3 regions of the Sediminibacillus sp. JSM 1682029 genome follow, and region 1 is predicted to be linked to each of the others. Evidence: riboswitches for the same ligand, from Rfam matches in the RefSeq annotation. Region 1 holds a riboswitch; each other region holds the start of a gene.
What was found. Region 1 has a riboswitch for cyclic di-GMP ahead of ABVF09_RS07190 (anti-repressor SinI family protein). Riboswitches for the same ligand answer to the same signal wherever they lie in the genome.
Positions count from the first base shown of each region.

Region 2: it holds a riboswitch for cyclic di-GMP, as region 1 does, so the genes downstream of both, ABVF09_RS17945 (anti-repressor SinI family protein) here and ABVF09_RS07190 (anti-repressor SinI family protein) in region 1, are expected to answer to the same signal.
Region 3: it holds a riboswitch for cyclic di-GMP, as region 1 does, so the genes downstream of both, ABVF09_RS08960 (response regulator transcription factor) here and ABVF09_RS07190 (anti-repressor SinI family protein) in region 1, are expected to answer to the same signal.

Region 1 is NZ_JBEWYY010000003.1:179,507-187,155, forward strand. It holds gene ABVF09_RS07165 (hypothetical protein) at 28-381, shown strand; gene ABVF09_RS07170 (carbon starvation CstA family protein) at 557-1,993, shown strand; gene ABVF09_RS07175 (hypothetical protein) at 2,061-2,402, opposite strand; gene ABVF09_RS07180 (MerR family transcriptional regulator) at 2,499-2,846, shown strand; gene ABVF09_RS07185 (alpha/beta hydrolase) at 3,144-4,694, shown strand; cyclic di-GMP riboswitch class I at 4,908-4,994, shown strand; gene ABVF09_RS07190 (anti-repressor SinI family protein) at 5,025-5,213, shown strand; gene ABVF09_RS07195 (hypothetical protein) at 5,350-5,664, opposite strand; gene ABVF09_RS07200 (winged helix-turn-helix transcriptional regulator) at 6,019-6,381, opposite strand; gene ABVF09_RS07205 (MFS transporter) at 6,545-7,649, shown strand, end outside.
Region 2 is NZ_JBEWYY010000014.1:39,354-47,002, forward strand. It holds gene ABVF09_RS17930 (penicillin-binding transpeptidase domain-containing protein) at 1-1,789, opposite strand, end outside; gene ABVF09_RS17935 (LCP family glycopolymer transferase) at 1,817-2,827, opposite strand; gene ABVF09_RS17940 (class D sortase) at 3,226-3,837, opposite strand; cyclic di-GMP riboswitch class I at 4,203-4,289, shown strand; gene ABVF09_RS17945 (anti-repressor SinI family protein) at 4,313-4,447, shown strand; gene ABVF09_RS17950 (helix-turn-helix domain-containing protein) at 4,527-4,859, shown strand; gene ABVF09_RS17955 (hypothetical protein) at 5,719-5,865, shown strand; gene ABVF09_RS17960 (REP-associated tyrosine transposase) at 6,046-6,639, shown strand; gene nagE (N-acetylglucosamine-specific PTS transporter subunit IIBC) at 6,800-7,649, shown strand, end outside.
Region 3 is NZ_JBEWYY010000004.1:164,425-172,073, reverse strand. It holds gene ABVF09_RS08975 (GH36-type glycosyl hydrolase domain-containing protein) at 1-1,506, shown strand, start outside; gene ABVF09_RS08970 (hypothetical protein) at 1,621-1,803, shown strand; gene ABVF09_RS08965 (methyl-accepting chemotaxis protein) at 2,310-4,034, opposite strand; gene ABVF09_RS08960 (response regulator transcription factor) at 4,119-4,760, opposite strand; cyclic di-GMP riboswitch class I at 4,936-5,043, opposite strand; gene ABVF09_RS08955 (DUF1206 domain-containing protein) at 5,243-6,079, opposite strand; gene ABVF09_RS08950 (GNAT family N-acetyltransferase) at 6,156-7,316, opposite strand; gene ABVF09_RS08945 (TetR/AcrR family transcriptional regulator) at 7,338-7,649, opposite strand, start outside.

The DNA of each region.
Region 1 (7,649 bases):
AGACAAGCCCTTCAGGCTGGGGCTTGCTTGCGGATTGACGGTTTAACAGCAAAAGGTGCCCAATCACGGGTGCCTTTTGCTGTTTTATCGAGCGAAGAGAATCAAGTCATCGAGAAGATCCACTTTCGGCCCAAGAGGATCAACTCCGTCCGAAAGAAGAGCGAAAACGGAAGAAAGAGGATCAACTCCCCGGAAGAAGATCAACTTTCGGCCCAAGAGGATCAACTCCGTCCGAAAGAAGAGCGAAAACGGAAGAAAGAGGATCGACTCCGTCCGAAAGAAGAGCGAAAACGGAAGAAAGAGGATCAACTCCCCGGAAGAAGATCGACTTTCTGTCCAAGAGGATCGACTCCGTCCGAAAGAAGAGCGGAAACGGGTTAAATAAAATCAATTTATTTCTTGTGCTTCGGAATTTTAAGGTTCACTGGGCGGGATATTTATGAAAGCCCTTTACTAAACAAAATAGTAGTTTTTTTCTGAATATTGTATTTACTTTCTCGATAAACATGTTAAGATTGTTGATACTCTACTAGATTTTTCAACAGGAGGATTGGCAATGGTAACCTTTTTTGCAGCATTGATCTTACTTATACTCGGCTATGTTTTCTATGGTAAGTTTGTAGAACGGATTTTTGGAATCGATGATAGAACCGCTACCCCTGCGTACACCAAGCGGGACAATCTGGATTTTGTCCCGATGAGTTGGTGGAAAGGGAACCTTATCCAACTATTGAACATTGCCGGACTCGGTCCGATTTATGGGGCGGTTGCCGGTGCTCTCTATGGGCCTGTGGCATTTATTTGGATTGTAGTCGGGAGTGTATTCGCTGGAGCGGTTCACGATTATTTTTCTGGTATGATGTCGCTTCGCCATAACGGCGCGCAGTTTCCAACATTGGTAGGCCGTTACTTGGGAAAACCTGCGAAAGTGTTTATTAACGGCCTTTCACTGGTATTGATGCTGCTTGTTGCGGCGGCTTTCACAGCTGGACCTGCACAGTTGATTTCACAAATCACGCCGCTAAGCTTTATGGTTGCGCTCGCCATCATCTTTGGTTACTTTTTCTTGGCGACTGTTCTTCCGGTCAATCGGATTATCGGGAGGATTTACCCTTTGCTTGGAGCGATTTTGCTTATCATGGCAGTGGCTGTTGCAATTGGTACTATTGTATCCGGCAAACCGATGCCGAACCTGACGATGGCGAATCTCCATCCAGGAGACCTGCCGGTATGGCCATTGTTGATGGTGACGATTTCCTGTGGGGCGATTTCCGGGTTCCATTGCACCCAAAGTCCGATCATTGCTTGTACGATGAAAAAGGAATCGGATGGACGTAAAATCTTTTACGGAGCGATGATCATCGAAGGAGTGATTGCGTTGATTTGGGCAGCCGCCGGCATGACTTTCTTCAACGGAACAGCCGGTCTTTCGGAAGCCCTTGCTGCAGGCGGGCCGTCTGGAGTGGTAAACGAAATCTCAACCTCCTTACTAGGTACAATCGGTGGGATTCTTGCGATTTTCGGTGTCATCATTCTGCCGATTACAACCGGGGATACGGCCCTTCGTTCATCCAGGATGATTGCGACGGACATTTTGTCAAAATTCTATCGAATGGATAACAAGTGGAAGGTGTTGCTTGTCACGATTCCGATTTCGATTCCGGCATTTTTCCTGGCGACAATCGACTACACCTTTTTATGGAGGTACGTAGGCTGGACCAATCAGGTCGTGGCCACGGTGATGCTTTGGACTGGTACCTTGTATTTATTGAAGAATTTCAAGCTGCATTGGATTTGCGGTGTGCCGGCAGTGTTCATGACCGGCGTTGTCTGCACCTACATCTTCTATGCACCAGAAGGCTTGAGCCTTGATTACCAGCTGTCCGTCATTATCGGATTTTCGCTCACCTTTGTCGTCATCCTGTGGTATGCCAGCCAGATCATCAAATATCACAGTATCAAGCAGAAAAGCGCCCAATACAACATCGCATAAGGAAAAGCGTCTTCCGGAGACTTACCTGGAAGACGCTTTTTTAAGTCGAATGGAATGCTTACAGACCTTACAGGCCCGAAACCTGCAGTACGAGAATGCATGCCATCCATCCTCCCGTAACGAGGTAATGCTGCCAGTTGTTCTTTCCGAAAAGGAAGTGGCCATTGCCCACTCTCGAAAGGATTACTGCTGCCATTCCGGATATCACCCATTGAATTGGTGCATGCATGATGAACGAGAACATCCCCAACAAGAGAAAGCCCAAATGAGTACATGTAAAGAAGGTCAAAGCGATGATTTGGATTGGCCGCAGCTGGGGAAACGGACGGTCATTTCCTGTTCTTAAGAATACAACGACACCCGACAGACTGATTAATGAGAATAAAGTAATCAAAGTACTGCTGATCAACTAAATTCCTCCTTTTCCTATTGATGTAAAGGTAGATTAAACGGTGGGGTCGACCCCACGTCAATAGTTTTGGTGGAAAAGAAAGGAGACTTCTCGATGAGAATCGGAGAATTTGTCAAAGAAATGGAATCGACCAAGGATACTGTTCGTCATTATGAAAATCTCGAGTTGCTTGAACCCGCATGGAATAATGGCCAGAGGATATATGGATTGCAGCAAAAACGCGATTTTGAGGCAATTCGGGAAATGAAGTCACTCGGACTTTCATTAAAGGATATTCAGACTATCGTAAGGTTGCGGCGGATGAAGGGCTGTGGTTCCGGACATTTAATAAAGGGTGTTTCGGAAAGTTTGATGATACTGCAGGGAAAACTGGAAAAGGAAGAGCAGGCCATAAGGAATAAAAAGCGGATGGTAAAAGAATTGCTGGAAGCTTTAGGATAAAAGCGAGTTGTTTTATCTTTGCGAAGCCATCAAATTCCGGCTAAAGGCTGGTGCAAATGATTCCGTTCCTCTCTCGCCGTGGAATTGAATCGCTCGAATGAACATTGCAATGCGTTTTGCTCCATATTTTCACCTGCTTTTTTCTGGTTCTAAGGGTATCTTTTTCATCATACCATAAATTGGCAGTCCCTCGCATGTCACAGCCAGAGTATAAAGGATTTTCCAGACTTTTGCCGAATGATAGTAGTAAGAATATTTAGGGTATTTTACATAGTCAGTAAAACAGGAGGTGGCCGAATGTCCTGGATGAATCGGGACGGCTTAACCATTCATTACCAGTTGATGGAATCGGAAGACCCGTTCGCCAATGAAACGCTGGTTCTTATTCATGGAATCGGATTGGATATGTACTCATGGGATTTTGTCATTCCTTATTTTCGCAAGCATTACCATATTCTGCGTTATGATCTGCGAGGGCACGGGGAAAGTGGTACAGGCAGTGAGAAGAGAACCATTGATTTACTGACTGAGGATCTTATCTTCTTGATGAAGGAACTAGCAATAGAGGCTTATCATTTGATCGGACAGGGGCTGGGTGGATTTATCGGCATTAAAATAGCGGGGCAGCGGCCCGGACAATTGAAAACAGTGGTATTGTTCAGTGTACCCATCCATTATCCGAAACAGATGGGGGACAAGGTGGTCAGCCAGAGGAAGCATATGGTTGACGGGAAGGACAATATGCTGGCGATGGCAAAAGAAATTGTCGACAAAGCTTGTTATATACCCACAGAGGCAAAAACTTCCACACTGCTGAATGCGTACAAAAAGGTATCCCCGACGGTCTATTTTGAATTGTTCCATACGGGTTTTGGACCGGAGGGTGTTGAAAATCTACGCAGGATAAGGGTTCCTATTCTGATTTTGTCCGGTTCAGAGGATATCATATTTCCTCCCGAACTATCCAGTGCCATCCTGAATTTTAACCCGAACGCAAGGTGTTATACCGTTCCCGAGGCGGCATTCATGATTCAAATGGATCAGCCGAAACTGGTTGCCGACTGGATCGACGGTTTCATAAAGAAACACCGGAATCCCGCTGCTTCCATAAGTTTGCTGGATTATGACTACCAAAAGCACCTGACGTCGGAATTGTATTCCGAAATAAGAGGGTTGATGCAGCAGGAATTGGATTCATCCGGACAGGATAACATCCTGCTGGTAAATGTTATCCATGGCTTTTCCGTTTATTTGAATGGAAACCGATTATTTGAAGGCTGGGGGAAACGAAAGGCGAAACAGCTCTTAATCTATTTAAGCATTCAACAATCAGCAACCAGAGAGGAGCTTTGTGATATATTCTGGCCTGAAGCGGATTTGGTCAATGCCAGGAACCGGCTGCGTGTGGCATTGCATCATTTGAAACAGTTGTTGGAGAAAAACGGTTTTGCCAATGAGAATCCAATATTGATCACGGACAGGGAACATGTTTTTCTCCAGGCAAAAGTAAAATCAGATCTTCAGAGTCTCCTCGATGCAATTCGCCTGGCCAATCGTTTGAAAGGCAATGAAGAGAAAGCAGCGAGGTTTAAACAGCTGCTGTCTGAACAGAGTGAAAACATGATGCCCGGATTATACGAAGACTGGTTTATTGAAATGCGCAGATGGATCGAGAAGCAGTGGACGGAGATGGCTCTGTTTTTGGCGGACTGGTTTGAGGAAGCAAAGGATTATAAATCAGCCGCTATCTATCTGGAATTATACTGTACAGCCTATGGCGAGGACGAGGAACTGAATGACCGGCTGCTGTATTTGAAGGAACATCGGAATTCTTATAAAAGAAACTAAACTAAGAATGATCCATAAAAACTGCCGCTGAAGGTGGTTTTTTGTCCCTGGTGGGAGGATATTTCCGTTATCATTAAAAATTCTTTGTCTTTTTTCAAATCAAGCAGCTTTTTTAAAGGGTTATGTAATGAAGGTGTAATGAGCCATCAAGTAAAATGGGGGGAAGAAAAAATCGATAGTCAGGGTTCTCATTCGTGCTTCTTGCCGGAAAAACTCAGATAAGGGCAAACCTATTGAAAAATAGGGACGCAAAGCCACAGGTCTTCTATTGGAAACAATAATGACGGCTGGGCCGCCTGAAATACATCTGTATTTTAGGAGGGAATTATTGTGGACGTTTATGAAAAGCTTGATCAGGAATGGGTGGATTTGATGGTGGAAGCGAAGGATCTGGGAATCGGGATAGAGGAGTTGCAGGAGTTTTTACAGAACCATGGTCAGTTTAAGCGGAATGTCACGTACTATGCGTTGATCTCCAAACAGGAGCAAAGCAAGGTGAAACAAACCGGAGAGTCCTGATAACTTAGTGCTGAACACGTCCGTTCAAAAGGAACGTAAAATCCGGCTATCACGCTAGATAACAAATAAACGCTTGGATATAAGAATGTATCCAAGCGTTTTATCTTGCTTTCTCAACCGAAGCCAATCGAAATTATTAAGCTGTTGGAGAAAGGATTTGTTTTTGCTCTAATTGTGCTTTGGCTGCCTCATCGGCAGGCTTGTAGCCTTTCTCGATAAGCTCTTTTATGTAGATTTTGTTATAGACAAAGGAAAAAACTACCCCGCTTATCCAAGCCCCAATACCTAATGTGAAAGAACCAAGAATGGCTTCAATTATGAACATAATCGCCGCCCATTTTAAATCCCCGCGGAATAAGGCCGGGAAAAATCCAAAAAAGAAAGTAGTCCAGCTAAACCCAACTTTTACTACTTTTGTTAAACCCGCTTCATTTTGCAGTGTTACTTTCATTCCAACTCCTCCTTTTGATTTTTTGAAAAATAGAGTAAGAATGAGAAAAACCAAATATGAAAAAAGAACTATAATTCCGGCAAATCATACTCTATTTTTTCTAATAATACTACAAAATACCTATTCTGTTAACAATTATTTTCGACAGAAAGTTTTTTTTTCACCAAAATGCCAATGGAGAATGTCTCGGCAGTATAAATGTTTTCAAAGTTTCGTGAACAAGTACCCAGGTTATCAAAGCCCACTCGCTTGCAGCTTAATGCTCAGCCAATTTAATAATGATTTATTCATTTAAATAACAAAGGAAGGACATAAAAAAAGACAGGCCTGATAAACATCAAGCCTGTCTTTGTTTTACCTATTCAATACGCTTTCTTCCAAAACCTCTGATTTGTCTCCATACACCTTGGTAATATGCTGATCACCCCAAGCACACAGTGCGTCCAGAATCCCTTCCAGACTTTTGCCATAGTCACTCAACTCATATTCCACTTTCGGCGGCACCTGGTTGTAAATAATCCGGTTGATCACACCGTCCTCTTCTAATTCGCGGAGCTGTTGTGTCAGCATTTTTTGGGTGATATTGGGCATCAAACGCTTCAGCTCGCTTGTCCGTTTCTTCCCATGGGTGAGATGGCAAAGAATCACGCATTTCCATTTGCCTCCGATTACTTCCAATGTTGCTTCGACTGATATATTATACTTCTTCTTTTTCATTGCATTTTCTCCTCCTATAGGAACTAAAAAGTACCTACATCACTTTTTGGTTCCTATATCACTTTGAAGTACGTACTTCCTATATGTGTATCTGTGTATCATAATAACATTTGCCGGCAGCGATAGCCATCATTATTCAAATTCAAGAGGAGGAAAATGATACATGACGATAGAAAAAAAGCGTAGTGTCCTGGCTTTATTGGCTTTGGCAGTAAGTGCCTTTGCCATCGGGACGACGGAATTTATCAGTGTCGGTCTTCTGCCGCTCATTTCAGAGGATTTACACGTTTCTGTCACGACCGCAGGATTGACCGTATCTTTATATGCTTTGGGGGTGACCTTCGGGGCCCCGGTTTTGACATCCTTGACTGCAGCTATGTCTCGTAAATCCTTGTTGCTCTGGATCATGGTTATTTTCATTATAGGGAACAGCATTGCGGCAAGTGCTACAAGCGTCGGGGTATTGCTTGCTGCCCGAGTGCTTTCGGCATTTTCCCATGGCGTGTTCATGTCGATAGGTTCGACTATTGCCGCCAACCTGGTACCGGAAAACCGCAGGGCCAGCGCTATTTCCATCATGTTTACCGGGCTTACCGTGGCTACGGTGACTGGTGTTCCGTTCGGTACATTTTTAGGTCAGCAGTTTGGTTGGAGGCTCTCCTTTATGGCGATTGTCCTGATAGGGGTAATTGCCTTCATCGCCAACAGTATTTTAGTTCCGGCAAATCTGAAGACGAGTGCCAGGACATCTTTTGCTGATCAGGTGAAGCTTGTGACGAACGGCAGATTGCTGCTTGTCTTTGTGATTACAGCTTTGGGCTATGGCGGCACATTTGTCGTATTCACTTATTTATCTCCATTGCTCCAGAATATAACCGGATTTAAACAAGGGACAGTAGCTGTATTGCTGCTTGTGTACGGGCTGGCGATAGCTATTGGAAACATGATCGGCGGGAAACTATCCAACAAAAACCCGATTACGGCTTTGCTGTTTATGTTCATCATTCAGGCGCTCGTGTTATTCACGTTGACATTTACCGCTCCGTTCAAAGTGGCCGGACTGGCGACGATCATATTAATGGGCTTGTTTGCGTTTATGAATGTTCCCGGGCTGCAGGTGTACGTCGTCATGTTGGCGGAACGTTTTGTGCCAAGTGCAGTCGATGTGGCATCCGCCATAAATATTGCCGCCTTCAATGCCGGAATTGCGATTGGCTCCTATCTGGGAGGAATCATAACCGATTCCATCGGACTGATTCATACTGGCT
Region 2 (7,649 bases), on a different contig from region 1:
TCGGAGCGGACACGACCTTGCGAAGTGCATCGCGGATTGTATCGATGTTTTTCCCGCTGACGATGCCTTCCTTCCAAACCTTGCTGTCTTCTTCACTTTCTTCCAAGGTCGGCTGAATCATATTACCGTCGTTTAGCAAAGTGGTGTAGGCAACTGCCAGATGCAGTGCACTCATTTCCAATTGGCCTTGACCGTAGCTTGTGTCGGCCAACATTGCTTCACTATCGATTTCACCATTATTGGAAACGGTCGAAGCCTCGATTGGATAGGTGTAAGGGAAGTCTTCCCCGACACCAAATTGGTTAAGGCCGTCAATCAATTTGTCGGAGCCGATTTCCAGCGCCTGCTGAGCGAAGTAAATATTATCGGATCGGACGAGTGCATCTGTCAAATCGACAGGGCTGCCTTCAGATACCCGTGTTACACGATAGTCACCCCAGGACTCATCTTTTTGCCAGGTGAGACCGTTGATTTCGATTGCTTCTTTCGGATCGATTGCCCCTGTTTCAAGTCCGATTGCTGCGGTAATCGGTTTAATCGAAGATCCTGGGGCAAAAGTAGCGCTGAAACGGTTTTGCAGCGGCTTTTGTTCGTCCTCCTGCAATTCTTTCAGTCTTGATTGACTGATGCCATATGCAAGTTCGTTAGGATCGAATCCAGGTGCACTCACAAGTGCGAGTGTTTCACCGGTTTTCGGCTGTATAGCAGCGGCTGTCCCTGTTTGATCCTCGTACGAATCGTAAATCGATTGCTGGATATCTGCATCAATGGTGACCGTGATATCTTCTCCGTCTTTGACTTCCTTCTGGGTCAGTATCTGGTCTTCTTCTCCTTCTTTCGTAACAGCAATCGTCACTCCGGATTCTCCCTTGAGACGGTCTTCAAACAATAATTCCAATCCTCGTTTTCCGATAACGTCTCCATTGGAATACGCACCCGGCTCTGCTTCTTCCATTTCTTCTGCAGTGACAGAGCCGATATATCCGACCAGATGAGAAGCCGACTCCCCGTATGGATAAACCCTGCCGGTGGTAGTTTGGCTCAACACCGGTCCTAGTTCAAACAAGGCATCCAGTTGTTCTTTGTTTGTTTTTGGTACTTTTTTCAGCGGAACAAAGGAGTCATCTTGCACCCATTCAGCGTTCAAAGCTGTATTGATGGAATCGACATTCATTGCTAGAAGGTCGGCTATTTCTTTTTTTGTTTCTTCTGCGTTTTCCCCGAATTCCCCGGGAACGACGCCGATTTCGTAAATTTCTTCATTTATTGCAAGTCCGTTTTGATTCCGATCGAAAATCTCCCCTCTTTCAGGAGACTCGCTTTGGAACGAAATTTCCCCGCCATCCTTCAATTGCGGAAAAATGTAGCCTGGATCCCAATTGACTACCCAGTCAGTCTCTCCATCTTCATCTTCTATCTTGTTCATCGTGGCTTGATAATCAAAAGATATCGGTCCACCGATGGTATCCATTTCAACTGAAAGCGGGAAAGAAGCTTTATCTTCCTCTTCGCTGTTTTCTTCCCCTTCTTCAGGTTTTTCATAGCTGACACTCAGATTTTCCACATTTAAATCGTTATAGATTTTTTCGTACCGATCGACGAATTCCTCGGTTGGGTAAGCCTCTTTAGATTCGGAAGAAGCCATTTTATACATAGCTTCAAAATCCTTATCGTTCCAGTGTCCTACAAATTCATCCATCCGTTTTTCGGGGGTGACTTCATCGTTGGAACAAGCTGACAGTCCCAATATCAGTGTAACCATTGCTAGCAAACTATAAATTTTTCTCACGTAGTGAACCCTTCCTTTCTTTTATCGTTAGCGGGCTTGCATATGTTCCTTCAGTTCTGCGTGCAGCCGTGCCAATTCTTCATCCTTGACCATGTAGTACCAAATGCCATCATCCAGTGTTTCTCCGGATCCCTTGATTTCCAGTGTATCGATTGTTTTACGGGTCTGGCGGTAATTGGAATACACATTCCGGATATTTTCCATTTTCATATCGGTCCGGACGTTTCCTCCGATAATATCAAGAATTCGGCCGATCTTTGTGAAATTGGAGAAGTTAGCTGCCTGATCCAGGGAAGCCTGAATGACTTGACGCTGTCTCTCATTCCGTCCCAAGTCCCCCTGCGGATCTTTTTTTCGCATTCTCGTATAGGCGAGAGCTTCTTCGCCATTCAAATGGATTTCTCCTTTTGGGAAATCCATGCCATCCCGAGTGAAGGCGAAACTATTTTCAACCGTCACCCCGTTCAGAGCATCGATGCCGTCCCGGAACCCTTCCATGTTTATCTTTATATAAAAATCGATGGGGACATCGAAGGTTTGTTTGACCGTCTGGACAGCAAGTGCAGTACCGCCAAAAGCATACGCGTGATTGATTTTATCCATTCCCTCTCCGGGGATCTCGGTGTATGTATCACGGGGGATGCTCATCATCACCATAGAATCGGTATTTGGATTGGCGGATACCAGGATCATCGTATCGGAACGCCCCTGGTCATTGTCGCGTTCATCAACTCCTAGTAATAGGAAATTCAACGTCTTTTGTTCGTCATCGGTTTTCGTGACAGTATCGTCGTCAGATGAATTTGATTGTCCATCGGCGGTTTGATTGTTTCCTGACTGGTTGTTCGTGCCGGTTTCCTCTGATTGTAGTTCTCCGTTCAAGGGTTCATGGATATTTTCAACAGTGTCTTGCAACTTTTCGTATAAATAGATTCCGTATCCAGCCGCCGCAATAAGCACTACTAATAATACACCGCCCAACCAGAGCAGCAAGCGCCGCCGATTTCCGCGCTTTTTCCTGTGCGTCTGCCGTGCCACTGCATAACCCCTTTTTATTTTTTAGTTAAAAGATTCCAAAAACCATTATACCCCATTAACCCGGCCAACGTCTAAAACAGAAACCAAAAAAACTGTGAATTCAGAAGGAAAGGAGAAGAGATCGATGCAGGGTCGATTCGGGGTCAGCGATTCGGGGGTCAGGATTCGGGGGTCAGTCCCCGCTTCGGTCATTAAACGCTTGAAAAGGTAGAAACAATTAAAGGAGGGTCAGACCCCCTCAATGGCAAAAAGCCGATATTATAGGGTTTATAGTGAAATAACGGGGTGAAGCTCCTGTTTTGGGGACAGTCCCCCGTATCACGGAGAAGTCGTCTATATTCTATGTAGGACTTTTACGGGGACTGACCCCAATACTGGTCCCAAAGGCTGCTAATTGGTTATTCCACGGGAACAGCGGTGATAACATAGCGCTGAGGGGCATTGCCTAAATAGGAAAAGGGATAGCAGGTTGTCAGTGTCAATATTTCTTCCGGTGCAGTGGGCTTGATTACGGTTCGGTCATCGGCATCGACAACTCTGGCGCTCTTCATTTCATAACGGAACTCCCCGTATGGAAGCCTGACAATAAATATATCACCGACTTCTACTTCTCCCATCCGTCGGAAAACGGTGTCTCTATGTCCGGAAAGGACAATCTGGTCATCTTCGGCTGGATATGCTGTTCCTTTATAATGACCTACTCCTTTTTCCAAATCATCTGGATCGGTTCCCTCCACAATCGGCAGTTCAGCGCCTATTTTTGGTATTGACAGAATCCCGGCCGTTTCTCCTTGTCCCGGAAGATACTCAGCCGTGTTGGCTGCTCCTTGTTCGGATGTTTGAGCGGTATTCATTCTTTCATTCGTTTTCTCTCCATTCAGTAAAGCATGAGCATCAGCAAGACTGTTTTGCTGGGCACGTTCTGTGTGCATCAACTGTATGAATCCGCAGCTCAATAATACAATTCCAGCAATCATTACCAGAAACGCTATTTTTTTCACCCGGTTCATCTCTCTTTCCCATTTCCGATTTATTTTTTGAAAGCAATAGAAATCCGTCAATTTGGCTTACTTGCAGTTTAAATTTACCAGTTTTCCGTAGGCAAAACAACAGACAATAACCTTTGTGATTCGCTAATCTTTTCAAAGTGATCCTAGCAGATATATCACATTAGGGCCATCTGCCCGGAATATTGTTTCGGAAAAACGCCAGAAAAAAGAAACAACTTCGAATAGAGCGGTATTTTGTCATTTTAATGGGAGAATTTCATTACTTGCTGTTTTTTGCCCTTTACAAAACTAGTAGTTATTAGACAAAAATACCCCGTAGGAAAGCCATGGGAAATATAGTATATTTTGAATATAACATTGCTTCTTCAGTAAAAAGGCAAACTTATTGAAAAGTAAGGACGCAAAGCAACAGATCTAAAGCGCCTAGGTGCAAGGATGGCTGTGCTGCCTGACAGAATATTGGAGGGTAAATTGTATGTTGAAAACGGTAGACGATAGAGTTTTGGATAAAGATTGGGTAAACCTGATGGAAGAAGCAAAACAAATCGGACTGGAACTAGAAGACGTCAGGCTCTTTTTAACACAACACACCTCCATGAACAGCAAATAACTGTGATTGTTTTTTGTGCTTTATATAGAACCATTCACCTTTCTTATGATATAATCTGGTTGAAAGAAGGTGAATGGCCTTGATCGGGGATAAAATCAAACAATTACGTCAAGAGAAAAAAATGTCCTTATCTGAATTGGCAGAACAAGCTGGTGTGGCCAAATCATACTTGAGCTCTATCGAAAGAAACCTGCAAACCAATCCCTCTATACAGTTTATGGAGAAAGTCGGCGCTGTATTGGGAGTGTCCATCAACGAACTGCTAATGAAGGAAGACAGCGAAGAAATGAAGAAGCAGTTGGACGAAGATTGGTTGGAACTCGTTCAAGATGCCATGGACTCAGGAGTTTCAAAAGAGCAATTCAGAGAATTTCTCGAATTTAACCGTTGGAGAATCAACCAGGAAAAATAAATAAGAATAGAAAAACTGACACCCGGAGGGATGAACCCCTCTGGGTGTTTTGCGTTTCGTGGGGAAAGAATTTATATAAAAGGGTCAGTCCCTCATCTTATTAGTACGGTAAATCAGTAAAGCATTGTTTAACAAAAGGAAAACCTTGGGGGACGTAGGCCAAGCAGGTTTTAGATGGTAAGTCCCAAGAATTTTTAGGGACTGACCCCCATTCTGGTAGAGCGGTAAAGGAATGGTATAATGACAGATTGAATTAATTGCATGAAGGAAAGTGGGAGATGCAGCTCTTGTAAAAGCAGTGTTTCCGGATGTTGCCGATTTGTAGGACGAGAACAGATTTTGCTTTTCCTCATAACCGTACAAAACAGAGCATGGAGCCTTATGTTAGGTGCATGTTTCTTGGAGATTATCCTTTATGGGAGAGGGGTTGTGAATCCGCTGAGTCCGAGATTACCGTGATTAGCATTCGTGCAATGGGGGTATATGGATTGGTAGAATCCTTCATATTGGCAGGGTTGAATGTGATCTTTATATTGAAGCTTTGTTTTTATACCGCCTTCAGAAAACAGTTGAATTCCAAATTAATTACATTCACAGATAATCTCGTTTTTTACTAAAATCGAACTCGCTTGTTGGTAGGGGATGAAGTACTGGAGAGAAGAGGAACCAACCGGCAATTGAGTGTAGCCTGCTAAAAAAATAAAAGCTGCCTGAAAAATTTGTCAAATTTTGAAAAAAACATCGCTTTTTTGTCCCAGAAGATGGTATAGTAATGATATTATGTTTCAAAAAGGTTAGTTGTCAGATTATTCTGCTATTTAAAGTGATTGATAGATTGATAGAAAATTGAGGTGAAAAAATGAAAGAACAAGAGTTATATAAAAATGTATTGACTAAATTAATTGATAAAACAGAGAGTGCCCAAATAAATGATTCCCATGAATTTATCGAACATTTAATCAGGGAATTGAACCAGTATCAAGTATTGAAATCAGATAATGCCTAATGAAGAAAAAAGCGTTGAAACGATTCAACGCTTTTTTCTTTGCATGTTGGCTTTATCGCTCTACCAATATACCAAAGTGGGGGACTGACCCCACTAAATCCTGCCGAAGCATAGAAAAGGGTTTTTGGAAATATTGTCGAATGGTATGTTTGTAAATAGAAAATGAAAGGAGAAATGCGTATGGCGAGATTGTCGAGAGCATGGATTCCGGGTGGAACTTACCACATCACAGCCCGCGGGAACAGGAAGCAAGCCTTGTTTAGAGAGGAGGAAGATTTTCGGCAGTACTTAGAGATCCTTCAACTTGTGAAACAAAAATATCCATTCATTTTGCATGCCTACTGTCTTATGCCTAACCACATCCATCTCCTCGCGGAAGCCACTGATCAATCCCCGAGCAGCTTTATGAAAATCCTGCACATGAAATACGCTATTTATTTCAACAATAAATATGATTTAGTCGGACACGTTTTTCAAGGAAGGTTTCATGCCCATTACATCACCTCTATACAATACTTCCTGCATGTTTCCCGCTATATCCATTTAAATCCTTGCGCTGCCAAAATTTGTACCCTCCCCGAACAATACCGCTGGAGCAGTTACCATGAATATATATTTCCCGAAATGCACAAAAGAATCATAGAGCCAAATAAGCTGTTATCCTATTTCTTCGAACCAAGAAGGCTCCATTACCATGAGTATGTCAATGACAGGAAAACAAAAGTGACCGCTTTGGCTCCGGTATTGCCAGGTCCTATCCCGGAAGACCAATAATTTTTGGTTTTTATTTGGGGACAGTCCCTCTATAATAGGTTTAGCCGAATATTGCGGAGGGAGGAACTGTCCCCTTACAACAAATTGGTATAGACATCTATATATCATTGATGTTATACTTTCTACAGCGTTTTCAAAAACAGCAAGAGGAGTGGATGAAATGTTAGCGTTTTTACAGCGGATTGGTAAATCACTAATGTTCCCGATCGCTATGCTTCCTGCTGCGGCTTTGCTGGTTAGACTAGGTGCCGACGACATGTTGGATATCCAGTTTATCAGCCAAGCTGGAAGTGGGATATTAGATAATCTGGCACTTATTTTCGCTATTGGTGTCGCAATGGGATTTGCCAGGGATGGAAGCGGAGCTGCTGCTTTGTCGGGTGCCGTTGCTTTCCTGGTACTGACTGGCGGTGTAGGATCCTTTGGGGATGATTTGGATATGGGAGTGTTCGGTGGTATTATCGCCGGAATTGTTGCGGGTCTTCTATACAATCGATATTCCAATATTCAACTTCCAGACTGGCTGGCGTTTTTTGGCGGTAAACGATTTGTTCCGATAATTACAGCAATTGTCATGGTAATATTATCTGGTATCTTCGGAATCATCTGGCCGCCAATCCAAGCAGTAATCAATGGTCTGGGTGAATGGATGCTTGGTGCGGGAGCACTTGGCGTCGGAACATATGGTTTCTTCAACCGGTTACTGATTCCAGTCGGTTTGCACCATGTGATCAACACCCTCGTCTGGTTTGACTTTGGCTCGTTCGTGCCTGATGGAGCCTCTGAACCGGTACGTGGAGAAATCAACCGATTCTTGAAAGGAGATCCATCAGCAGGAACTTTCCTTGCCGGTTTCTTCCCTATCATGATGTTCGGTCTGCCGGCAGCATGTCTGGCAATGTATGCCGCAGCTAAAAAGACACGCCGTGCAGCAGTCGGCGGCATGTTGTTCAGTATCGGTTTCACCGCATTTTTGACAGGTGTAACAGAACCAATAGAGTTTTCGTTCA
Region 3 (7,649 bases), on a different contig from region 1:
CTTGTCCATTTCTCAACCCCACACGGTCTGGAGCAATACGGCGGCGCAGCCTGGGGTACGCGCGATGTCTGTCAGGGGCCGACAGAGTATTTCATGGCCACCCAAAACGAACAAACAGTAAAAGAAATAATCAAGATGGTATATTCTCACCAATATCAAGAAAGTGGAAATTGGCCGCAGTGGTTCATGTTTGATCAATACAACACCGTTCAACAAGCTGATAGCCATGGCGATATTATCGTCTGGCCGCTTAAAGTGATCAGCGACTATGTAGAAGCTACAAACGACTATGCCATCCTTCAAACGAAGGTTCCCTATACAGACAGACACAACTTTGCTTTCACGGAAGAAACAGCGACCATTTTGGAACACGTCAAAAAACAGATTGCTTATATACAGGAACACTTTTTACATGATACCCATTTGTCCGCTTATGATGACGGCGACTGGGACGACACCCTGCAGCCTGCCAATCAGCAGTTGAAGCAATATATGGTCAGCAGCTGGACAGTGGCCTTGACCTACCAGGCTTTACAGCGTATGACAAGTGTCTTGAAAAAGGCTGGAGATCCACAAGTCGAGGAGATGGAAACACTGTTGGCTGGTGTCAAACAAGATTTCCAAACCTATGTCCTGCAGTCAGATGTGATACCCGGCTTTTTATACTTGGAGGATCCGGACAAACCGCAAATGATGCTGCATCCATCTGATACCGAAACAGGAATCGATTACCGCCTGTTGCCAATGCAGCGTGGGATCATTAGTGAACTGCTGACTCCTGAACAAGCCGAGCGGCATTATCAGTTAATAAAACAGCAGTTGTCATTCCCGGACGGCGTTCGATTGATGAACCGGCCGGCTAATTATTCCGGCGGGGTCAGCACTCATTTTAAACGGGCCGAGCAGGCAGCCAACTTTGGCAGAGAGATCGGGTTGCAGTATGTCCATGCCCATATTCGTTTTGTCGAAGCAATGGCCAAGCTAGGAAAAGCGGAAGAAGCATGGAATGGCTTGGATATCATCAATCCGATACAAATCCAGAAAGCCGTGCCGAATGCAGAACTGCGGCAAAGCAATGCTTACTTCAGCAGCTCCGACGGCAAATTCAAAACTCGGTATGATGCACAGGATAACTTCGGAAAACTCCGGAACGGCGAGGTTGCGGTGAAAGGCGGCTGGCGGATATATTCAAGCGGTCCTGGAATCTATATGAACCAGTTGATCACCAATGTGCTAGGAATCCGTCAGCAGTCGGGCGACCTTGTCATCGATCCGGTTCTACCTGATTCAATGGACAATCTCGAATTTGCGTTCCGTTTTTTAAACAAGCCGGTCACATTTGTTTTTCACATTGGCCAAAAAGAAAGACAGGTTCTGGTCAATGGTGAAAAAATGGCCGTGGAAGAAGCTTACAATCCGTACCGGCAAGGTGGACTTATTGTGAAAAAGGCAGCACTGGAGAGAACATTGCAGACAGATAAAAACAGCATCGAAATCTATATATAAAAATTTTACCGGCAACAGACTGACTCCTTTCAGTCCTGTTGCCGGTATTTTTTTTACTTTGTCAGTTAATTTCTGGTAAACTGGAAACAGCATCTACTAGAGGAGGACGGTTTTATGAATGATTTACTATGGGGAGATGTGCTCGTACAGTTTGTTTACTTGATGATTTTGGTTTTGATTGTGCTGTTGTTCGTCTCGGTGTTCCGTTCCCAGGCGAAACGACAAAAACAATTAGACCGAATCGAGAGAAAAATAGATCAGCTGAACAGCGGACAAAGCGCGGAGGACAAAGGATAAGCAAAGCAACATGATCGGTGAAATGATCCTCCATTTGCCCCCAAACGCTATATGCGCTAGCAATAGTTGTCATTCGCACACTTCCCATTCATGGGAGGGATTACCGGAAACATTCCGCTGCTTTTAATCTCCCTTCATAATCACAGAGTGCCTGCACTCAGATACAAACATCCATTCTTAATACGTGTTGACATGCTGTTTTGTAAAAGGGCATGCACGTTGTTGCGTATACGGATTTCTACAGGAACAGCATGGCTCGAAAACCGACAAGTTAAGCCTTTTGTATTTTTGGAGAAAGTGAAAGCAGTGTATCTAAAAGCAGCGATGGGTAGTACTCATCAAACAACCGTATAAAAGGAAGTCTGTCAAAAAAGCTTATCTTATATATAAAAGCAAAAAACCGAACGAATTCGAATGCTCGGCATTGTCGAATATCGTCCGGTTTTCCTTCAGCCACTATGTTTTTGGAACGTACCTGAGGAAAGGAATTCCCTCATTTAAAAAAGCTATAATCGAAACTGTCTTACTAATCCATTCAATTCTTCGGCCAGGCCGGAAAGCTGTTCAGAGCTGTTGGCGACTTCCTCCATCGAACTGCTGGTCTGCTGGGAAGATGCCGACGTTTGCTCTACCCCTGCAGCGGCTTCTTCAGAAATCGAAGCTATTTCTTCTATCGAGGCATTCATCTCCTGGCTCTTCGCAGCAATGGCTGCCAGGTTTCCAGAAACCATTTGGACACTTTCCACCATTTCAGAAACAGAAGAGTGGATACTGGCAAATGTTTTACCAGTTTTCTCAATTTGACTGGTCCCTTGTTCAACCTCTTTATAGCCGCCTTGAAGCGATTCTGTCACTTTGCTGGACTCGGTTTGGATATTGCTCACAATGTTCGTGATGTCGGTAACAGAGACTCCTACTTGTTCTGCAAGCTTTCTTACTTCATCGGCAACGACAGCGAAGCCTTTTCCATGTTCCCCCGCACGCGCAGCTTCGATCGCTGCATTCAGTGCAAGCAAGTTGGTTTGTTCAGCGATGTCTTTAATGACCGATACAAGCTTGGAGATTTCCTGTGACTGAGAATCAAGCCCCTGGACTTTTTTCACAGCGTCCTGTACAATCCCATCAATCTTTTGCATTTGTTCTATTGATGAATCCATCAAACTACTTCCGTCTTCAGTCATACCGAGGACATGACTGGATGTTTCATCGATGTGGGCACCTCTTTCATTCGCCTCCTGTACTTTTTGAGAGAAATCACCCATTACAGAAGCCAATTCAGAAGCACTGTTCGCCTGGGACTCTGATCCTGATGCCAATTCCTGCATGGTGGTGGCCACCTGCTGTGAACCGGACTTGACTTCGTTGGCCGACTGCGTCAATTCTTCACTTTGACCGCTGACAGTCTCGGAAATTCCGGCGATTTTCTCCACCATCTCCTTGAGACTGTAACCCATTGCGTTGATCGAAGCAGCGAGACGGCCGATTTCATCTTTGCCAGCATAGTCTACTGGATCGACTGCCAGGTTTCCATCGGCAACTTGATCACTGACGTAAATAACTTTGTTCAAATTACGGATGACAGAACGGCTTATGAAGAAGACGAGCAAACCGCCCAGAATCACAGAAGCAGCTATCGCGATAAGCAATACGTTTCTAGCCAAGGCAGAACTATTTGATGCTTCCTTAATGGCCGCCTGACGGTCAGCTATAACCGTTTCGCGCAAGCTGTCCAATAATTGCACTGTTTCTGACCGCAGCTGATCTGATTCAACTTTCAAATTGGCCAGCAATGAGGCTTCGTCCTGTTCCACTGCCGGAACAATTACTTCTAAAAACAAATCGTTCATCCGCTTGTCATTCTCCTGGATTTTCGTGAATAACTCCTTTTCTTCGGAGGTATCCATACTTGCCTTCAATTCATTTTCCAACGTATTGAAACGATCTAAGCGCTCGTTATACTCATCTATGTAGCGAGCATCATCGTTATTCAAGTAGCTGGCGATCCGTACCGACTTGGCTCTGGTCAAGGATCCCATTTCCGTCACCTTGATCGCCCGGTCCCCTCGTCTGTCCACTTCATCGATGTTGTTACCGATGCCATTGATCAGCGTGGTGACAATACCGGCAGATATACCGAACAAAACAAAAACAACAACTAAACTGGCCCCATACTTCCAGCCAATGCTAAGATTCGAAAACTTCAGGCTGGGTAACTTAATCTTTTTCCGCATATTTTTCTACCCCTCGTTGTAGCATGCAGCAGTAAAATCTCTGGCAGCTGTATTTTGTAAGACTTCCCTTTCGATCGACCTTCTCTATAAGTAGAACCACCGTTGCCGCAATGCATACAAAACAGCATTCGTTCGGTCTGGCACTCCCAATTTTCTAAAGATAGAACTCACATGATTTTTAACTGTTTTCTCTGTGATAAATAAGAATTTGGCAATTTTGTCATTGCTAAAGCCTTTTGTCAGCAACTCCAGTACATTCCATTCTCGCTCTGTCAGAATTCCGACTGGCTGTTCTGCAACCTTGTTCGAAATTTTCAAGTAATCCTGCAATAAAACCGTCGAGAGCTTGGGATGTACATACACATTGCCATCCAATACACAGTCAACACCATTCGACAATTCCTCCGGCTGCATGCCGTTGAAAAAATAGCCGTCCAAACCTTTTTGAAACCAGTCGTTAAGCCTGGAAATGTCAGGGTTCGCAGTCCAGACAATTACCTTTTCTCCCTTTTGTTGCTGCCATTCTATCATTTCCATGACGGAATGACTGTCTGTGTCGATATCGACGATCAATAAGTCTACAGGTTCCCCACCCTGCATAAGAGAACGACATTCACTATAAGAAACCGCTTTGACTGAATGAGATGGATACTTATTCATCAAGACATTGATGATACCATCTCTTAATAGACAACGATTTTTCACCACAATAATATTCAATTCCAACTCACACCAATCTTTCCATCGTATTCCCCATAATTTCTTTCATCCCCTGTAAAAATCAAACACTCGGTTACTACAAAAAGTATTAAACCACCTCTTTTTACGAAAAATCCCAAAAAAATGGCTCTTCCTAATCAGGAACAGCCAGACATAGCTTGATTCTCAACTAAATCAAGTGTGTGGCAGCCAGGCGATCCTAGTCGCTTATGAGTAAAATGACTCATCGCTTAACCTTAGACCCTGGGCTTTGCGTCCTAACCTTTCGGCTAGTTTGCCTTTTTCAGAAGTTTATCACTCTCGTATGTAGTTCTTTAGTTAGTATACTGTGTCAATTTTCACTTTTCAACATAATTTTACAAATAATGCCGATATTTTTTTATTTCCAAAAGTTTATCGCTTGCATTTTTCAGAAAATTATGTCTTAAGGGATGGTAAACGCAAAAGAACAGCAAGGATATCCAAACAATCGACACCCTTGCTGTTCTTTAGCTTCCAAAATCCATTTTTTGATAACGTCCCCGAAAAACTTGATAAAGGCCGAACAATATGAAACCAAGTGAAACGACGCCGAGCATCCAACTGCCATACGGCTGCTGCGCAAGTTCGGACAACGTTTCATCCAGTCCTTTTGCTTTATCGGGATTTGTGGTGAGAGCTGTCTGCACAAAGAAAAAACCGATTAGGCCGAATACTATTCCCCGGGAAATCATCCCGATTTTCCCAGTGATTCTAGCGATTCTTTCTTCCTTTTCCTCCATTTCGGCCTGCTTGAACTTTTTCATGTAACTGCCTTTTATCCCGATACCTGCTTCATAGATGGCAAAACAAAAAACGACAAGGCCAAAAATCCCAAGCATCCATGGCCCAAACGGCTGGGATAGAAGTTTTGCCGACATTGTCTGCTCAGAATTCCCGCCACTTCCTGCATGTACAGCGATTTTCAGTGCCTTGAACGAGATGCCGCCATAAATCATTGCACTGATGAAGAAGCCCGTACGGATGGTCAATCCCCGTATCCCCTTTCCATAACCATCCGGATCTTTAAATGCTCTGATCAACTGCCAGACAATATAACCGAACAGTCCGAGTCCAATGATCCAAATCAGGATTTCGCCGAGGGGAAGGGCGGCAAGCGACTGGAACATTCCGCTCGTACCGGCGGTTTTCCCGCCAGAACCCGCTGCTGCCAGCAAAGCAAGGAATCCGATCAAGGCAAATACAATTCCTTGGGCCATATAGCCTATCCTGCCGAAACGCCGGATCCATGGCTTTGCCTGTTTATGTTGTTGCTCTATTTCCGCTTTCGTGGAAGGTATATCCATATTATTTCCCTTCTTTCGCAAGGATGGAAGTATAGAACCTTATTCCCTCACGAAAAAAAGCGAAACTTGCCAGTGACTAGAAAAAATCGGTAAGATACGTCTGCCTGACAGGCAATATTTCCTCTAGCAATTCTACTTCCGTGGGTTCGCCACCAATCATTCCTGCGGTATATAATTCCGAAGGCCGTTTTGTGCCAAGCAGCATCACCGTAAGCTGCTGGATGGAGCAGGAAATGCCGTGCCCCCCAGGATTTTCAGCCTCGATGTGGATAACTTGCCCATCCTCAATTCGATAACTGCCTGTATTGTCAGGCAAAAATTCGTCTTCCACCTGTAGATGAACAGGCTGCGAACTAGGGTTACGGCGAAAAGGATAAGCCTTCAGGAATGCCGGCACATCGACTATCCGGGCCATGAAATAGGGCTTGACCTCCTGTGGGAACCTCGGTTCATCTATCCTCAAAGGCAATAAATCATTCTCCGGCACTACCATTTCCACCTTTTCCACCATCGAATCATGGTTGGCGATGAATTGCATGAGTACACGCCACCCATTTAACGTCAAGTAAACAAACTCTTCTACAGTGAAGATGTCATCGTTGACATGGTAAATGAGATACCCTTCAGCCTCATCCTGCTCGTTATAGGACACAGCGATGTGCTCGTTTCCAGTGAGCACCCTTTGCTTCCACCATCGTTCATCCCTTACCAGCATGCCATTGTATTCCTGTGCAAAACGGCTATAAAGCGAATCCAGCAACGCGATATCTTTTTGCACTCTGCGGACATAGCCGTCTCCATTCCACTTTTTCTTCAACCGGTCGATTGGCAGGGAATAGTGTTTGTTTGTAAAAGCCAGCTCCCACCCATATTTTCGGTAAAATGGAAAAGAGAACGGATGCAGGAAAGACAACATCTGCCCATTTTCCTTCATGTCAAGGAGAGCATGGTGCAGCAGCCGCTTTACAACGCCCTGCCGTCGATACTCCGGCCAGGTTGCTACATTGCCGATTCCTCCCATCGCAAACTCTTTACCGTCCAGATAACAGGATAAAGAATGGAGATGCAGCTTGCCCGCTAGTCTCCCCTGTTCCATCCAGCCCCAAATTTTGTGATGTTTTGTTTCTTCTATTTTTTTCTGTCTCTCCTCATCAGACAATTTAAATTGAAAAGCAAATTGGGACAAAGCAAAAACTTCCGGAAAATCGTTTTCGGTCAAGCGCTGTATTTCTGCCATCATGATCTCCCCCTCAATTCATTACTCAAAAATAACATCCAACTGACTGGCGATGACTTTTTCCACCTGCTTTTCGGTCAACCGTTCCGGTTCCAGCATGGCGTGAAGCGCCAATCCATCGACCATTGCATACAGTCTCTCGATTTCAAGCTGCTTATCGATACCTGGCCGCAGCAAACCATTTGTTTCCATATACCCGAACATCAGCTGAATGGCGGCTAAAATGCCATCCCCTTCCTCCTTCAATAAGTGAGGATGATGCCGGGCGTAGCCGACAAACGAAAACCACACCTCCATCTCTGCTCTGGTCTGCGGGTTCGTGGGAACGATTTC